DNA from 2 places in the Lactimicrobium sp. genome. Region 2 is predicted to be linked to the other one. Evidence: riboswitches for the same ligand, from Rfam matches in the RefSeq annotation. Region 2 holds a riboswitch; the other holds the start of a gene.

The links. A riboswitch is a leader RNA that binds a small molecule or an ion and turns the genes downstream of it on or off. The one in region 2 is predicted to bind thiamine pyrophosphate.
Region 1: another riboswitch for thiamine pyrophosphate. It lies ahead of SOI44_RS08665 (ECF transporter S component); the one in region 2 lies ahead of SOI44_RS10200 (YkoF family thiamine/hydroxymethylpyrimidine-binding protein).

Annotation. Positions count from the first base shown of each region.
Region 1 covers NZ_JAZHUW010000036.1:17,632-20,823, reverse strand. Annotated here, with positions in the region: partial or broken rRNA gene SOI44_RS08675 (16S ribosomal RNA) at 1-121, opposite strand, end outside; gene SOI44_RS08670 (DUF402 domain-containing protein) at 445-984, opposite strand; gene SOI44_RS08665 (ECF transporter S component) at 1,072-1,632, opposite strand; TPP riboswitch at 1,660-1,746, opposite strand; gene SOI44_RS08660 (GAF domain-containing protein) at 1,784-2,248, shown strand; gene SOI44_RS08655 (aminoglycoside N(3)-acetyltransferase) at 2,249-3,067, opposite strand; gene SOI44_RS08650 (pseudouridine-5'-phosphate glycosidase) at 3,067-3,192, opposite strand, start outside.
Region 2 covers NZ_JAZHUW010000056.1:4,832-8,023, reverse strand. Annotated here, with positions in the region: gene SOI44_RS10210 (ABC transporter ATP-binding protein) at 1-520, opposite strand, end outside; gene SOI44_RS10205 (ECF transporter S component) at 510-1,112, opposite strand; gene SOI44_RS10200 (YkoF family thiamine/hydroxymethylpyrimidine-binding protein) at 1,137-1,808, opposite strand; TPP riboswitch at 1,844-1,932, opposite strand; gene SOI44_RS10195 (NAD(P)/FAD-dependent oxidoreductase) at 2,058-2,771, opposite strand; gene SOI44_RS10190 (hypothetical protein) at 2,713-2,904, shown strand; gene treR (trehalose operon repressor) at 3,061-3,192, shown strand, end outside.

The DNA.
Region 1 (3,192 bases), on a different contig from region 2:
ATGTATTACTCACCCGTTCGCCACTCGGTCAACCCAGCAAGCTGGATCTTCCTCGTTCGACTTGCATGTATTAGGCACGCCGCCAGCGTTTATCCTGAGCCAGGATCAAACTCTTCATTTGACTTGTGCTCACCTGATTCTTACAATCAGGATTTCTTATAAACTCATTGACGTTGTTTGTGTTCTAATCTTTCTGTTCAGTTTTCAAAGATCTGCGCTCTTCCCTTCTCGGAAACAGCTTGTTTATCTTACCTCTTCAGTTTATTTTGTCAACAACTTTTTTTCGAAGTTTATGACTGCTGATCCATGATCATTTCCTGATTCCTGAATCCCTTCTGAAGAAGCTTCATGATCTTACCCTTTTTCCCTCCTATCTGTCAACTGATTTTTATTATCGTGTGATATTGAAACATACAAAAAATACCGCATAGCGGCATCATTTCATTATCTGTTCATATGCAGATATTTGCTGTAATAGTAATCAATACATGACTGGTTAAACGGATCCTCGCCCTTTTCCATTGCGTGGATCAACATCTGCATCTGGTTCTCTACAATCTTTTTCACTTCTTCCGGATAATGCATCTGCCTGGCGTGCTGCGCGAATTCATCTTCATCAAGAATCTGATAGCCGCCATCCGGATACAGCTTGACATCCAGATCATAGTCAATATTCTTGACCGCCTCGCCATCATACACACTTGGGGAAGCGAGATTGCAGTAGTAGTACACACCGGAATGACGGATCATAGAAATAATATTCCACCAGCGGTCATCATAGAAAAAGCAGATCGCTGGTTCTCTTGTCAGCCAGCGTCTTCCATCCGCTTCAATGACCCAGGCACGGTTGGTTACGGCAACGATATGTTTTTTATCAGCTTCCAGCACAAAGCCCTTGCACCATGTGCGGTGCAGGCTGCCATCATGCTTGAAAGACTGGATATATACCATTTGTCCAGGATGTGGGATTAATACTTTTGACATAGCATTTGTTATTCTACTCGTCCCTGACCAAAATAAAAAGTGGATGATTGCATTCTCACCCACTCATATATGTTTCTGCTCTTTCTATTACCTGGCAAACTGCTTCCAGGCACTTGTTTTCTCGAGTCTTTTCAGCAGCAGCGGCACAAGAATGATGCATACAACCAGTGTAGCAAGATTGTACCAGAGGTTATATCCGGCAGAATATACCCAGGCTGCCTTACTGCCGGCAACACTGCCCTCCGGCGGCCAGTAGTACACACCGGATAACAGCTGACTGACATATTTGAGAATCATTGCCAGTGAGATGCCGATGACCTGACGCACGGAACCATTGCGGCCAAGCAGACTGGCCGCACCGACAAACAGCAGCGGCAGGATATAATCGAGCATAAACTGGCCAAGATTCAGCCAGTAGATCGGGAAGCCGCAGATGAATGTCAGCAGAAAGCCGATCATCGCAGTCAGAATGCCATACTTCCAGCCCATGTGGTACGAGGCAATGAATACCGCAGCCAGTTCAATCTCAATTGAGCCTCCCTGCGGCATCTTCAGGAATGGAATGTACTCTCCTGCAAATTTCAGGACGACATACAGTGCTGCATATAATGCCATGTACGAAATAATTCTGATCTTGTTGTTCTTCATAAAAAAACACCCCCGTTTCTGAAGGCGCAAAGAGTGATTGGAACTCCCTACGCTAGTATTACCTAGATCAGGTGATAAGGGTAATTCTCAGCAAATGCACCCCTGTTCACAAAATCATTCTATCACAGGATAGTGTGCTAAGATGTTAAACATGGAAAACAAAAGTCTGATCAGCCAGCAGATCGCAGCCCTGCTGGAAGAACCTGATATGATTGCTGCACTGAGCAATGTTTCTGCCTGCATCAATATGAACTATGCCAATCTCAACTGGGCAGGTTTCTATTTTGTAAAGAACGGTGAACTTGTCCTTGGTCCCTTCCAGGGAAAAACTGCCTGCACACATATTGGTTATAGCAAAGGTGTATGCGGCACCTGCTGGCAGACAAAAAAGCCGCAGCGGATTGCGGATGTACTGTCCTTCCATGGCCACATTGCCTGTGACAGTGACAGCCGCAGTGAATTATGCGTTCCGGTCATTGTCAATGGCGAAGTCATCATGGAAATTGATCTGGATGCTCCTGTAAAGGACAGATTCCGTGAGACCGAAGAAAAAGAAATGCTTGAAGCAGCCGCAGAAATTTCTGCAGCATACCTCAAACATTCCTGGAAAATCTGATTACCGGTACAGTTCAAATACCGAATTGGATTCAAAGTAGCGTGTTGCCTCATCCACGGCATATGCCAGTGGGAAAAACTGAATGCGAGATCCGCCGATCACTGTTTCGCGGACCGCCTTTTTTTTGACCAGTTCACTGCGCACCCGTGTGAAGTCACTGCTGTCCAGATCAAGATCCAGATAATTCTTCCACTGTGGTCCCTGATCTGTCTGCATGCAGCAGCCTTCAATGCGGATCGGCCTGTCATCTGTGCGGTATTCCGCCAGATGCATGCTCGTAGCACTGTCAAAATCACATCCCATCAGCAGCACAAAGCCCTTCATCTCATACATACGGGCTGCCGGGCTCTCCTCAGCAAGAGGAAAATGCAGAGACTGCCGGTTGCACAGCAGTTTGGCATATCTGCCCCATGCCGCATAGGAAACACGTGGATGCTGTGAAAAGATCACACCTTTGCGGCGGCGGAAATTCTCTGCCACCTCACCCATATCAGGAATATCACTCAGCTGGGGATCATACGGCGGGATTGCGCTGCGCACAGATGCATAGGCCTGCGGCTGAATCACCGGATGCTTCCAGGTGGAAGGCTCCGCATTGTCATGGCAGTTCACCGGCATGACAATCGTTCCGTTTTCACCAGCAATATCCATTAATGCATCCACAACCGTCCTTGCCCCGCCAATCACACAGTCAAAAGATGACAGACGGGCATGCACTTCCACAATCATGCCGTCCCGCAGGCCAAGCTTTTTCAGCCCGGCTGTCAGTGTTTCCCTGGTTACGGGGTCATTGACAATATGGTCCGGCGCATATGACATCAGAGTTTACTGTACTCCTTGGCAATTTCCGAACCAACTGCCGCATTGTTATATACAAGATGAATGTTGGCATCCAGAGACTTGCCGGCAGTAATATCTGCAATCTTGGCAAGCAGGAATGGTGT
Region 2 (3,192 bases):
ATTTACTGCCGATCAGAAACAAGCAGCCCAGTTCTGCCCTCTGCTTTTCACCACCAGACAGCGTCTGGAACGACTGATCCAGCAGAGAATCCAAATGAAGCTGTGCCGAGACTGCCTTAATGCGGCCTGACATTTCCGCCTGCGGAACGCAGATGTTTTCCAGACAGAATTCCATCTCATGACGCAGTGTATCCATACAGAACTGCAGTTGAGGATTCTGAAACAGAACCGTGAGATACGATGCCCGCTTCTGTGCATTCAGTCTTCGAAGATTCTGGCCATACAGGAAAATATCACCAGATGCAAGATATCCGCCATTTTCCGGATAGAGCCCGGAAGCAACGGCTGCCAGCGTACTTTTTCCACTGCCGCTGGCACCGGTGATCACACTGATGCCTTTGTGGATCACAAATGAAGTGTGGTCCAGAATATTCCGCTTTCCGTCTTTGAAATAGCGGAACACAACATTCTTCAGTTCAAGTACCGGCACATCCTCTATTACATGAGAATCAGTCTTCAAGATCTTCGGATACTCCCTCAGCCGCCTTGTATCCCTTCAATACGCCAGCCTTGACAAGGGCATCGCCAAGCGCCGGAGTCAGAAGACCATCAAACACAACTGCACTGATGACTCTGACCACCATCATGATTAACAATACCGGCACGGCAATCTTGTTATAGCCGCTGATCAGAAGATTATATCCCATGGTAAAGAAGGAGCAGATCACAGCAGACAGACACATTGTGCCTCTGTCATAGTGTTTGTACTTCCGCAGCATGATCAGCAGCTCAAAGCCAAACCCCTGAACCAGTCCGGACAGAATAATAATCGGACCAAAGTAGTTTCCCATCAGGCATTCCATGATGGCCGCCAGCAGTTCTGCCACAATGCCAGTGCCAGGCTTGCGCATGACATAGATGCCAAAGGCCCCTGCCATGAAGTAAATACCATAGAACGGCTCATAGCCAAGTGATCCCATACCAGCTGGTGTCAGCAGACCATACAGAATACCGCCGGCATATGTACATCCCATATAAATCACGCCAAACAAAACTGCACAAATTGCAATCAGTAATACATCCTTCAGCTTCCAGCTATTATTGTTCCCCATAATTTCCATCTCCATCCAGCCTGTTTATTTCTCTTCTTCCGGAATATTTGCCGCCACAGTAGCCTCCAGAATGTAGTGACTCAGATGCTCTGCACCATACGTATTCACATAGTTAAAGTAAGCAAAGATGTCCTGCACATCCCCCTTCAGAATCGTGCAGTAATGAGAACTTCTTTCATAAATGCCAAGATCAATCGCATGATTCACAATTGTGGCAATATGCCTCATATAATCTGGGATACCCATCGGATAAAAGGCAATCTTGCACATTACCGGGAAATGGACATCTTTGATCAGCGGTTCATTCACCGGTACATCATCCACATTCATGAACGAATCCGCATCAACATCACCCGGGCAGCCTCTTGAAAAAGTCATCTCCGATGTCATGTGCACGCCAGGTTTGAAGGCATTGATAAAGCATGCCTTTACAGAGTCCATCACATGAACCTGCTTTCCCCGGTAAACCGTCGAAAGCTCATCTGTCATCTGCCATACCTTGTCTGTCTTTGTCTTCTTAAGCGAATCAAGAATGATATTGATGAAATCATCACTCATGATATTCAGCGTAAAACGGCATCCATTCACCTTCAAAGATGTAGGAGAAGAAGCACTGCCGCATCCACAGTCCGAACCACCTGTACTGCAGGCAGTCTTATTGCCATATGTCACATATGGCTTCGTTACTTCACTCATCAAAAAAGACCTCCTTTACCGGAGGCCATCATTACAAAATAATCTCGTTTTCTCCCTACGCTGTCATTACACAGATCAGGTAAACGGGTATCATCTCAGCCACAAGGCACCCCGGAAACTATTGATTGAAGCACAGTGGTTATTTTAATAATCCCACGCTGATGTGTCAACATCATGCCATCAGCTGTTAACGCCCGATGCTGACAGGCCTGCTCTTTGCATATTAGAACAGTTAATTTGTTCTGCCTGTCAGATCTGCATGGCAAGGTTATATGCGGAATGAACTGCATTCAGCAGGTTGGAGATCTTTGCAGAGTCACCAATAACATGTACATGATCTGCGTTTTCCGGAACATCAAACGGAAGACCACGCTTAAAGCCAATGCTTTGTACAATCACATCTGCTGGCAGCCGGACTTCTTTTCCTGTTTCATCCAGGATCGTGAGACTATTTTCATCTGCACTGACGGTCCTGGCAGAAGTATAGATGGGAACATTGTAATATTCGAAGGCATCTCTCAGGAAGCTTGTATTTGCCATACAGCTTCCAGGTGCAATCAGAATATCATCTTTCACTTCTACAATAACAGGCTTTCTGCCACTCTTGGCAATCTCATACGCCATCTCACAGCCAGTGAGTCCGCCGCCGATAATCACGACATTTTCACCATCTTTACAGCCATTACTGATATATTCCTGAGCAGTCAGAAAACGTTCACTTCCAGGCAGATGAAGACGGTTAGGTCCCATTGAGCCTGCAGCAATCACATACTCATCCGTCTCAACATCATCAAGACTTTTTACCTCCGTATGGAACCTGATATCAATATGATTCTTCTCAACCTGTGTTTCATAATATTTCAGGAGTTCTTTGTCCTTCTCCTTGAAGGAGAAAGAGGCAGCGATGCCCCAATGGAAAGCAAAGAGCCATCTGACAGATGCCCAGCTGGAAGTGATCTTCAATCATACAATGAACAGCATCTTCAATCTTCTCCGGCTCTGGCTCAACGGCAGCGTGAATATGGAAGAGACACAGTTTAAGGAACTCTATGGCAATATCATTCTGAACGGAATATATACTTACATCTATAGGTAAAGACAATACTGCAGACAAGTGTGCCAGAGCACATTCTGGCTGGTGAATAAAATACATGTGCTCAGCGCAGATCTGCCTTTGGAAACAGCACCTGTCTCAATTCTGCTATAACATCCACAGATTCTGCCATGTATAATGAAACCCGGAGCAGAATACATGTCAAAATATCAGGAGATTGAAAACAGAATACGGGCACAGATTGAGGATGGAACTTATTCTGCCGGATCACGGCTGCCTGGTGAGCACGAACTCATGGAAGTATATGGGGCATCGCGTGATACCATCCGC